DNA from 2 places in the Vibrio chaetopteri genome. Region 2 is predicted to be linked to the other one. Evidence: predicted binding sites of a transcription regulator. Region 2 holds the regulator's gene; the other holds the start of a gene.
The links. Region 2 encodes CRP, which controls carbon source genes, mostly activating them, when cyclic AMP is high. Its sites were predicted from a motif close to TGTGANNNNNNTCACA; they were not measured.
Positions count from the first base shown of each region.

Region 1: a site for CRP is predicted at 2,672-2,687, ahead of PG915_RS14355 (CTP synthase). Genes of this name have one in related genera too.

Region 1 is NZ_CP115920.1:3,173,024-3,179,212, reverse strand. It holds gene relA (GTP diphosphokinase) at 1-1,559, shown strand, start outside; gene mazG (nucleoside triphosphate pyrophosphohydrolase) at 1,804-2,610, shown strand; gene PG915_RS14355 (CTP synthase) at 2,773-4,413, shown strand; gene eno (phosphopyruvate hydratase) at 4,489-5,790, shown strand; gene PG915_RS14345 (Ldh family oxidoreductase) at 5,989-6,189, shown strand, end outside.
Region 2 is NZ_CP115920.1:530,763-536,951, forward strand. It holds gene astD (succinylglutamate-semialdehyde dehydrogenase) at 1-1,456, shown strand, start outside; gene PG915_RS02400 (DUF1338 domain-containing protein) at 1,467-2,258, shown strand; gene crp (cAMP-activated global transcriptional regulator CRP) at 2,525-3,157, opposite strand; gene PG915_RS02410 (phosphoribulokinase) at 3,400-4,269, opposite strand; gene PG915_RS02415 (YheU family protein) at 4,397-4,609, opposite strand; gene PG915_RS02420 (hydrolase) at 4,683-5,660, opposite strand; gene PG915_RS02425 (PLP-dependent aminotransferase family protein) at 5,657-6,189, opposite strand, start outside.

The sequences.
Region 1 (6,189 bases), 860 kb from region 2:
TCGTCCGTGAGCAATACATCAAAGACTTTGTTGATGACCTCACCAGTGAGATGCAAGCCTCTAGTATCCTTGCAGAAGTGAGTGGTCGTCCAAAGCACATCTACAGCATCTGGCGTAAGATGCAGAAGAAGAGTCTGGATTTTGATGAGCTGTTTGACGTGCGTGCGGTGCGAATCATCGCCGAGCGTTTGCAAGACTGCTACGCGGCACTGGGCGTCGTGCATACCAAATATAAACACTTACCTAGTGAGTTCGACGATTACGTCGCCAACCCAAAACCGAATGGTTACCAATCGATTCATACTGTGATCTTGGGGCCAGAAGGTAAAACCATTGAAATCCAAATCCGCACTAAGCAGATGCACGAAGACTCCGAGTTGGGTGTTGCTGCGCACTGGAAGTACAAGGAAGGCGGCAGTAGTGGCCGCAGCGGATACGATGAGAAGATCACTTGGCTGCGTAAGTTACTCGACTGGCAAGAGGAAATGTCAGACTCTGGCGAGATGCTTGATGAGCTTCGTAGTCAGGTGTTTGATGATCGCGTCTATGCATTTACTCCACGCGGTGATGTGGTCGACCTACCAATGGGCGCGACACCGCTTGATTTTGCCTACCACATTCACTCTGAAGTGGGACACCGATGCATTGGCGCTAAGGTAGCTGGACGTATTGTTCCGTTTACCCACAAGCTAGCAATGGGTGATCAGGTTGAAATCATCACGGCGAAAGAACCTAACCCATCTCGTGACTGGCTCAATCCGTCAACGGGTTTTGTACACTCTGGTCGAGCGCGCGCGAAGATCAATGCGTGGTTTAGAAAGCAAAGCCGCGAGAAGAATCTCGAAGCGGGTCGTGAGATCCTTGAGGCTGAACTGGCCAAGATCGGAGCTACACTTAAAGACGCTGAGCAATACGCCCTGAAGCGCTTCAACGTAAACTCTGCGGATGAGCTGTATGTAGGTATCGGCAGTGGCGATCTGCGTATCAACCAGATCATCAACCACATCAACGCCTTGGTAAACAAGCCAACCGCGGAAGAAGAAGATCAGCAAGCGCTTGAGAAGCTGCAAGAGTCAGAAAACAAAGCGCCAGCGCAAAGTCGCCCGCATAAAGATGCGGTAGTGGTGGAGGGGGTTGATAACCTTATGACTCACTTAGCGCGCTGCTGTCAGCCAATTCCAGGTGATCAGATAAAAGGCTACATTACCCAAGGACGCGGCATCTCAGTGCACCGCGCCGACTGTGAGCAGTTAGAAGAGCTCAGCCACCACGCGCCAGAGCGTATTATCGATACGGTTTGGGGTAACGGGTTTGTTGGTTCATACATTTTGACAATTCGTGTTGAGGCGATGGAGCGTGGTGGTCTACTTAAAGACATCACCGCTTTGTTGACCAACGAAAAGATCAAGGTGACCAGCATGAAGAGCCGCAGTGATTACAAGCGTCAGCTATCTATCATGGACTTTGATCTGGAAGTGAACAATATTGAGGTGTTGTCGCGCGTGACTAAGCGTATTGAGCAGATTAAAGATGTGATGAATGTGAAGCGGTTGGGGTAGTTTAGCGTACTATTTTAAGCTTGGCGATTTTACCCCCTCTAGCTCCCCCTTATTAAGGGGGAGAACCTATACTAGCTCCTAGCGTCGCATCGTATTTTGTAAGGCGATGCGCAGCGAGCCAGTATGCTCCTCCCCTTAATAAGGGGAGGCTGGGAGGGGTAAAAAACCACGCGCTCCCAACCAAAAAAACACAACCAAGGGCGAGTGCTACCACACTCGCCCTTGTCGTAACCAGGAACTTAACATGACCCAACCTATAGACCAACTCCTCACCATCATGGCGCAGCTCCGCGATGAAGAAAAAGGCTGCCCATGGGACAGAAAACAAACCTTCGAAACCATTGTTCCTCACACCATCGAAGAAACCTTTGAGGTTGTCGATGCGATTCACAACAAAGATTGGCCGAACCTAAAAGAAGAGTTGGGCGACTTACTTTTCCAAGTCATCTTCTACAGTCAGATGGCCAAAGAGCAGGGCTTGTTTGATTTTAATGAGGTAGTAGAAGGGCTTAACGAGAAGCTCACACGCCGCCACCCGCACGTTTTTTCTGACGTTGAGTTTGAAGATGAAGCGGCGATCAATGCCAACTGGGAGGTTGAGAAACAGAAGGAAAAAGCGCAACTAGGCAAAACCGCGCAAAGTATTCTAGACTCAATACCACAGTCGCTTCCTGCGCTTTCTAAAGCCAACAAAATACAGAAACGTTGCGCAAAATTTGGCTTCGATTGGGATGCACTTGGGCCGGTGGTCGAGAAGGTTCAAGAGGAGATTGAAGAAGTCGTTGAAGAAGCGATTCAAGTCGATGTAAACGAAGATAAACTGGAAGAAGAAGTGGGCGATCTTTTGTTTGCAGTAGTGAATCTTGCGCGCCATTTGAAGAAAGATCCTGAAGTGGCGCTAAGAAAAGCCAACGACAAATTTTCTCGCCGATTTAAGGGTGTAGAAACGCGTGCTGCGGGTGAAGGTAAGTTACTGACAGACTTTAGTCTTCAAGAGCTGGATGCGTTTTGGAATGATGTAAAAAAACAAGAAAACTGCTCGGATTTGTGAACGGCTTCTCACTGGTGTACGTTTCTACTATTGATTTGAAGCAAAAAATAAAAATTTTGAATGTGATAAGTTTCACGTTGTGGCGGTAATGGGCTTCTGGTATATTTGCATCCCGTCCAGAAGAAATCCATTTTCCCTCATTCAACCAACTTCAGGTTAAACATGACGACAAATTATATTTTTGTTACTGGCGGGGTAGTATCCTCTCTAGGTAAAGGTATTGCAGCAGCATCTCTTGCAGCAATTTTAGAAGCACGTGGTCTTAAAGTGACCATGATGAAGCTTGACCCTTACATCAACGTTGATCCGGGCACAATGAGCCCAACTCAGCACGGTGAAGTGTTTGTCACGGAAGATGGCGCTGAAACTGACCTGGACCTTGGTCACTACGAGCGTTTCATCCGTACCAAGATGACAAAACGCAACAACTTTACTGCTGGTCGTGTTTACGCTGACGTTCTACGTAAAGAGCGTCGTGGTGACTACCTAGGTGCGACTATTCAGGTTATCCCACACATCACAAACGCTATTAAAGATCGTGTCATTGCTGGCTCTGAAGGCCACGACGTTGCGATCGTTGAAGTTGGTGGCACAGTTGGTGATATCGAATCTCTACCATTTATGGAAGCAATCCGTCAGCTAGCGGTTGAGCTTGGTCGTGAGCGTGCAATGTTCATGCACCTGACTCTAGTTCCTTACCTAGCGGCTGCAGGCGAAGTGAAAACTAAGCCAACGCAACACTCGGTGAAAGAGCTTCTATCTATCGGTATCCAACCAGATATTCTTGTTTGTCGTAGTGATCGTGCGATCCCTGCAAACGAGCGTAAGAAGATTGCTCTGTTCTGTAACGTACAAGAGAAAGCGGTAATCTCAATGAAGGACGTAGATTCTATCTACAAGATCCCTCAGTTGATTAAAGCACAAGGTCTTGACGATCTTGTTTGTACTCGCTTTGGTATCACCGCTCCAGAAGCAGACCTATCTGAGTGGGAACAGGTTATCTACGAAGAAGCGAACCCAACAGCAGACGTTGTTATTGGTATGGTTGGTAAGTACATTGAGCTTCCAGATGCGTACAAATCGGTAAACGAAGCGCTTAAGCACGCGGGTCTTAAGAACCGTCTGAACGTGAAGATCAAGTACGTTGACTCACAAGATGTTGAGAGCAAAGGCGAAGAAGCACTAGCAGGTCTAGACGCTATTCTTGTTCCAGGTGGCTTCGGTGACCGCGGTATTGAAGGTAAGATCCTTGCTGCGAAATACGCTCGTGAGAACAAAGTACCTTATCTAGGTATCTGTCTAGGGATGCAAGTTGCGCTTATTGAATACGCTCGTAACGTAGCGGGTATGGAAGGCGCACATTCAACAGAATTTAACAAAGAGACGAAATACCCTGTGGTAGGCTTGATCACAGAGTGGGTTGATGGTGAAGGTAAAGTTGAAGAACGTACTGAAACCTCTGATCTTGGCGGTACAATGCGTCTAGGTTCCCAGCTATGTCACCTTGAAAAAGGAACGAAAGCGTACGAACTATACGGCAATGCGAAGATCCACGAGCGTCACCGTCACCGCTATGAAGTCAACAATGTACTTCGTCCTCAGATTGAAAAAGCAGGTCTAAAAGTTTCTGGTCTATCAGCAGACAAGAAACTGGTTGAAGTGATCGAGAACCCAGCACACCCATGGTTTGTTGCTGCGCAGTTCCACCCAGAATTCACTTCAACACCACGCGATGGTCACCCACTATTCTCTGGCTTTGTTAAGGCAGCAGGTGAATACCAGCGCGGTACTGAAGAAAAGTAAAAAGGATACGGGCGGCAGCGAAGGTTGTGCGGCTGCCCTAAATTTGACATTTATATTTAATGAGAGGAAACATTAATGTCTAAGATCGTTAAAGTTCTAGGTCGTGAAATCATCGACTCACGTGGTAACCCAACTGTTGAAGCTGAAGTTCACCTAGAAGGCGGTTTCGTAGGTATGGCTGCGGCTCCATCTGGCGCATCTACTGGTTCTCGCGAAGCTCTTGAGCTACGTGACGGCGACAAAGCACGTTTCCTAGGTAAAGGTGTTCTTAAAGCTGTTGAAGCTGTGAACGGTGCAATCGCTGAAGCTCTAGTTGGTAAAGACGCTAAAGCTCAAGCTGACGTTGACCAAGTAATGATCGACCTAGACGGTACTGAAAACAAGTCTAAGTTCGGCGCGAACGCTATCCTAGCTGTTTCTCTAGCAAACGCTAAAGCGGCTGCAGCGGCTAAAGGCATGCCTTTGTTCGAGCACATCGCTGAACTAAACGGTACTGCTGGTCAGTTCTCTATGCCTCTACCAATGATGAACATCATCAACGGTGGTGAGCACGCAGACAACAACGTTGACATCCAAGAGTTCATGATCCAACCAGTTGGTGCTAAGACTCTTAAAGAAGGTCTACGTGTAGGTGCTGAAGTATTCCACAACCTAGCTAAAGTTCTTAAGTCTAAAGGCTACAGCACTGCAGTTGGCGACGAAGGTGGTTTCGCTCCTAACCTTAAGTCTAACGCTGAAGCTCTAGAAGTTATCGCAGAAGCTGTTGCAGCTGCTGGTTACGAACTAGGTAAAGACGTGACTCTAGCTATGGACTGTGCAGCATCTGAGTTCTTCGACAAAGAAGCTGGCATCTACAACATGAAAGGCGAAGGTAAAACTTTCTCTTCTGAAGAGTTTAACCACTACCTAGCTGAGCTAGCGAACAACTTCCCAATCGTTTCTATCGAAGACGGTCTAGACGAGTCTGACTGGGATGGCTTCAAGCACCAAACTGAACTACTAGGTGACAAGCTTCAACTAGTAGGTGACGACCTATTCGTTACTAACACTAAGATCCTTGCTGAAGGTATCGAGAAAGGCGTAGCTAACTCTATCCTTATCAAGTTCAACCAAATCGGTTCTCTAACTGAGACTCTAGCTGCTATCAAGATGGCTAAAGACGCAGGTTACACAGCTGTAATCTCTCACCGTTCTGGCGAAACTGAAGATGCAACTATCGCTGACCTAGCGGTAGGTACAGCTGCAGGTCAAATCAAGACTGGTTCTATGAGCCGTTCTGACCGTGTTGCTAAGTACAACCAGCTAATTCGTATCGAAGAAGCTCTAGGTGAAAAAGCACCTTACAACGGTCTTAAAGAAGTTAAAGGTCAAGCTTAATCGCTGATTTTTAAGACTATTTAATGAAGCCGCTCTGAAAAGAGCGGCTTTTTTTGTACCTGATTTTTGTGAGTAGGTTAACTAAAATGGGTAACGGTGGAGTAACAGTATCCAGTATGTTACTTATGAATTAGCTCAGATGCGCTAAAGTGATAACAGTTCAATAAAACGTATCCCTACTTACTAGAGGAAAAGATCATGGCTAAAGTGACCAGCCCTACTACTACGTTTAACAACGAGTATTTCTCATTCATCGTTTCTGAATCTTGGAAGCACATCGGTGCTGACCAAACTCACGCAGATATCCTAGCGCACAACCTACTAGTAGGTGGCCTGCAAGGTAAACTACACCAAGGTCTTGGTGTAATCGAAGCGGTTACGATCCCTTACGAAGCTGGT
Region 2 (6,189 bases):
AACTCAATGGATCTCGGGCAACTGGGTAGCGGGTCTCGGTGACGCGTTTCAGTCACTGTCACCATACGACAATAATATTATCTGGGAAGGTCAATCCGCGACGCCAGAGCAAGTAGATCAGGCAGTATCTTCCGCTCGCAAGGCGTTTGTTGAGTGGAAAAAAAGACCGTTTGCGGAACGTGAGGCTATTGTGCTGGCGTTTGCCGACAAGGTTAAAGAACGTAGTGAAGAGATTGCTATTGCGATTGCCAAAGAAACGGGCAAGCCGTTATGGGAAACCCGCACTGAAGCCGGCGCGATGGCCGGTAAAATTGCCATTTCGATACGTGCTTACCATCAACGCACTGGTGAGAACCAACGCGAAGCAGCTGGAAACCAAATCGTCCTCCGTCACAGGCCACTTGGTGTTATGGCAGTGTTTGGTCCTTATAACTTTCCGGGACACTTGCCAAATGGCCATATCGTGCCAGCGCTGTTGGCAGGGAACACAGTGGTCTTTAAACCCTCAGAGCAAACTCCACTAGTCGGCGAACTTGCAATGAAAATCTGGGAGGAAGTGGGACTGCCTGCCGGTGTTATTAACCTTGTTCAAGGTGGTAAAGAGACGGGTATCGCTCTTGCTGATTCGAAAGGCATTGATGGCGTGCTGTTTACTGGTAGCGCCAACACAGGGCATATCCTGCATCGTCAATTTGCTGGTCAGCCTGGCAAGATGCTGGCGCTCGAGATGGGCGGTAACAATCCGCTTGTCGTCAGTGAAGCGTTTGGTGATGTTGATGCGGCGGTGTACACCATTTTGCAATCGGCCTACATCAGTGCTGGACAGCGTTGTACCTGCGCACGACGCCTTTATGTGCCATTTGGTGAAAAAGGTGATCAACTAGTAGAAAGCCTAGTGTCTGCTATTAATAAGATCCGTATCGATGAGCCGTTTGCACAGCCTGCGCCATTTATGGGCCCGCAGATCTCAGAGCAGGCCGCTGACCATATTATTGCAGCGCAAGCTGAGTTGGTGAAGCTAGGCGGTAAGAGCCTAGTAGAAGCAAAACGCTTGAAAGCCGCCTTCGTGACGCCAGCACTGTTAGATGCCACTGATATCGATGAGCTTCCTGATGAAGAGTACTTTGGGCCGCTGCTACAACTGGTGCGCTACGAAACTCTTGAACAAGCGGTAGAGCTGTCCAACGATACCCGATTTGGTTTGTCGGCAGGGCTTATCTCAGAGCGTGATGAGGAGTGGCAATATTTCACAGACCACATTCGAGCAGGCATTGTAAACCGCAACCGTCAGCTTACAGGAGCCAGTGGTGATGCGCCGTTTGGCGGTCCGGGCGCGTCTGGCAACCTTCGTCCAAGTGCGTTTTATGCAGCAGATTACTGCGCTTACCCTATGGCATCAATGGAGGGCGATAACACCGTTCTTCCTGCGACTTTAAGCCCTGGCATCGAACTATAAGGAGCGTGCTATGACTGTTGACGCGCTATTTGGCCACTTGTGGCAAGACTATATCACTCGCCTGTGCCCATCGGCACATAAGGTGCACGACTTGCTTAGAGAAGATGAGTCGCTTATCAATGACCATATTGCGCTGCGAACCTTTAATGTCGCGCCACTGGGTATCGACACAATAGCTAAGCCGTTTCTAGATCTTGGTTACGAGGTCAGTGGCCATTACGACTTTGAAGCCAAAAAGCTGACTGCGATACACCTAGAACATAGCGATGCTTTGCTTCCTAAGGTGTTTATCAGCGAGTTGCGAGTAGAAGAGTGCTCTCAATCGCTTCAAGATATCGTGGCTAAGTTAGTGGCACAGGTGGACAGCGCCAAGCTTTCCTCTGCTGAGTTCTTATATGGTGGCCGTTTGTGGGACTTAAGCTATCAAGACTTACAAATGTTGGCACAAGAAAGTGAGTATGCCTCATGGCTTGCTGCTCACGGTTATGGCGCCAATCACTTCACGGTGAGCGTGAATCAGCTTGACTGCTTTGCCGAAGTAGTTGAGGTCAATCAGCACCTTCGTGATGCTGGGTTTGCGATTAATGAATCGGGCGGGGAAGTGAAAGGCTCACCAGAGGTGCTGCTAGAGCAATCCTCGACCATGGCAGACAAAGTGTCCGTGGCATTTACTGATGGTGATCAGTTGATTCCAGGTGGCTTCTATGAGTTTGCTAAACGTTACCAGCTAGCCGATGGCAGTTACTACCAAGGCTTTGTCGCGGCATCTGCGGACAAAATCTTTGAGAGTACGCATCAGTAACGATAAACCCTACAGCGCCGTCATTGCACTGGCCAGGCCTCTACGCAGAGATGACGGAGGAACAACAGCTCACGTCATTCCTGCGTAGGCAGGAATCTACTTGAGCTTGGGACGCGCTAAAAGAAGACCCCCTGCCTGCGTAGGGGTGACGACTATTTGGGGTTAGGGTGATATCTCAAGGCTCGTCATTCCTGCGCAGGGGTGACGATAAATTTGAAACAAAAAAAGCCACCCGAGGGTGGCTTTTTAAATCTTGTTACGTGCTCTTAGCGAGTACCGTAAACCACGATTGTCTTACCGTGGGCAGAAATTAGGTTCTGCTCTTCTAGCATCTTAAGAATACGACCTACTGTTTCGCGAGAACAACCAACGATTTGGCCAATCTCTTGACGAGTGATCTTGATTTGCATGCCGTCTGGATGAGTCATTGCATCAGGTTGTTTCGCTAGGTTAAGTAGCGTCTGTGCAATACGACCCGTTACGTCTAGGAATGCTAGGTCACCTACTTTTTGGCTAGTCACTTGTAGACGACTTGCCATCTGAGCAGATAAGCGCATTAGAATGTCTGGGTTAACTTGGATAAGCTGACGGAACTTCTTGAATGAGATTTCCGCAACTTCACAAGGTGATTTTGCTCGTACCCATGCCGTACGTTCTTGGTCCTCTTCGAACAAGCCAAGTTCACCGATGAAGTCACCTTGGTTTAGGTAAGACAAGATCATCTCTTTGCCTTCTTCATCTTTAATCAGTACCGCTACAGAGCCTTTGACGATGTAGTAAAGCGTTTCTGCTTTCTCGCCCGCATGAATAAGCGTGCTCTTTGATGGGTACTTGTGAATGTGGCAGTGTGAAAGGAACCACTCTAACGTTGGGTCGGTTTGAGGTTTACCTAGAACCATATATCTTACTTCCTCTGCAGGGTATGCTTGCTGCTTTCCATATTTGTTAGCAAGCCCGTTGGTTAAGACCTACTAGCATAAAAGCACTTTGAAGATGGCGCAAGCGATCTTCTATTTCCTAGAAATAGTATCCTTTTTTGCGCCGCTTTTCTTGATTTTAATCGTGTCAAAAGCGTATTTATCTATACAAAACTGTGCACATGATCACGATACAAAAAACAGGCTGATTTGGCTCACATTTCCTAACCTATTTTTCCCGTTTCTATAAGTTGCTGAAGTATTGGTCTGACGATTAGCTCCATCGCAAAACTCATCTTACCGCCCGGCACTACGATGGTGTTGTGACGTGACATGAACGAACCATCAATCATCGCTAGTAAGTACGGGAAGTCGACATTCTTGATACCACGTAAGCGAATCACCACAAAACTCTCATCCAAACTCGGAATGCCTTTCGCATTGAGCGGGTTTGAAGTGTCCACGGTTGGGACGCGCTGGAAGTTAATGTGTGTGCGTGAAAATTGCGGTGTAATGTAGCTTAAGTAGTCGTCCATCGAGCGAACAATTGAGTCAGTAACCGCTTCTCGAGAGTGACCACGATCGCGGGTGTCTCGTACGAATTTTTGGATCCACTCGAGGTTAACGATAGGCACCATGCCGATAAGCAGGTCAACGTGCTGCGCAGCATTGACATCGCCATCTACAACGCCGCCGTGTAGGCCTTCATAAAACAGCACATCGCTATTCTCTGGCAGGTCTTGCCATGGAGTGAAGGTGCCTGGCATTTGATTATAAGGCACGGCCTCATCGAAGGTGTGTAGGTAGCGGCGGAACTGGCCAGTACCATTTTGCCCATAGTTGCGAAAAAACTCTTCAAGCGCAGGGAAGTCGTTCGCTTGGGGGCCAAAGTAGCTGATGTGTTTACCTTGATCTTTGGCTTTGCGGATCTCGATGTCCATCTCTGGGCGAGTAAAACGGTGAAAGCTATCACCTTCAATAAATGCAGGCTTGACGCTCATCATGTTGAACATCTTGCGAAATGCTTCTGACGTTGTGGTGGTTCCAGCTCCAGAGGAGCCCGTTACAGCAATGATCGGGTGTTTTGCTGACATGACACTTCCTGTGTATTTGTAATTGTCGTTATAAATTTGCTAACTCACATAAGGAGTTAGACCTTGTAGGCCAATTTCAGTTCAATAGCCTTTCAATATAGCAGCTACTTGCGCAGCTACCGAAAAATTACAGCGAGCGACGCGATTTAATGTCGACGGTTTCGTGCAGTTCAGAGAAAACGATGACGGCCTCACCGCTTTCGAGCTGGCTACGAACATGGCGAACTTTATCATCTAGCGATATTTCCGACTCACCATAGTCGGTGCCTTCGCGCAGCACGAACTCTTTAATAAGGTTATCTAGCGTGTCTGCGTCAATCTGTTGCCATGGGATGATCATAAATACCTCTCAATTCTATGACCGCAGGATTATAGCACTGCTGATTCACAAAGGGATCTATCGCTGTTTTTGGCTAGTCAATAAAGTGTCGGTAGTAGCTTGGTAAGCTCTCTTCTAACCAAAAGCGCGGGCGTCGCAAACTACCCGTCATAAAGCCGACATGACCACCTCGATCAAGCAGTTGGTAATTGATATGGCTTGGAAGACTAAAAGTTGGAATGACCTCGTGTGTCATAAAGGGGTCATCCTTGGCATGAATAAACTGAGTCGGTACGGTGATTTCTCTTAGGCGAGGTAGCCCAGAGCAGCGCTGATAGTAGTCGTCGGCATTTTTAAATCCATGCAGCGGAGCAGTGATCAAATCATCGAACTCGTAAAGCTTTTTCATGTTCTTAATGCGCTCTTCGGTCAGTCCGAGGACTTCGCTTAGCAGATGAAGTTTGTTGAGCGCATTCTTTTTCATCGAACTGAGCAGGTAAGAGCGATAGACCTTAGAGAAGCCTTGTTCAATACGTCTAGCACACGCTGCCAAGTCGAGTGGCGCAGAGATGACGGTTGCGCCATCGAGCTTAGTATCATCGCCGTAGTGAGCGAGATAGTTGGTGAGCATATTGCCGCCAAGGGAAATGCCTACGGCAACCTTTCTACTATTTGGGTAACGATGATCCAAAAGCTCAATGAACTGTCTCGCATCACCAATCTCACCGGAATGATAAGCTCTGGCAAGTCGGTTCGGGTTTGGCCCACAGCCGCGAAAGTGCATCATGACCGACAGCCAGCCCTGCTTAGCAAATGCGTGCATTAGCCCGTTGGCATAAGGGCTGTGAAAGCAGCCTTCTAAGCCATGAAATAGAACAAACACAGGTTTGTTTTGGGCACTTTGTCTATGGGGATCTTCACTCCACGCGAGCTCGACAAAGTCGCCATCTGGGGTATCCAGGGTTTCCCATATCGGCTCAAATAACGCTTTGCGTCGTACAAAGCGTGGGATCAGCGTCTGGACGTGTGGATTGGCTAGCCCTTTGGCGGCGATAAAGTGTTTGCTGCTCATAACGTAAATTCACTTACGGGATTGGATTGCAATAGTGCTTTTAGAGTATCTACGCCTAATTGTAGCTGCTCGATCGTTTGTGGCGAGCTCAGCGATAGACGTACCGCAGGCGCTACCGAGCCACCAGGAGGTGCAAACAGCTCGCCCGATTTGACGACAACCCCTTGCTCTGAGGCTCTACTAACAAACTCACTCAGCCGCCAGTGCTCAGGTAGGGTTAGCCAAACGTGAAAGCCGCCTTGTTGATAACGAAGGTCAAACTCGCCTAGCGTGTCTACCGCGATGGCAATACGCTTTTTCATTTCGCTGTGGATGATAGTGAGGTTTCGCTCTGCATCACCAGAGAGCAGCATTTCACAGGTTAGGGCAGTGAGTAGAGGGCTTATCATCCAGCTGTGGTTTTGCAGTGTCATCACCAGATGTTGATGAAGCTTTTCCGGGGCGCTCATATAGCCCACCCGTAGACCGGGTGCGAGACATTTCGAGAAAGCACCAATATGGATAACGCGCTCAGGCGCGAAGTTAACCA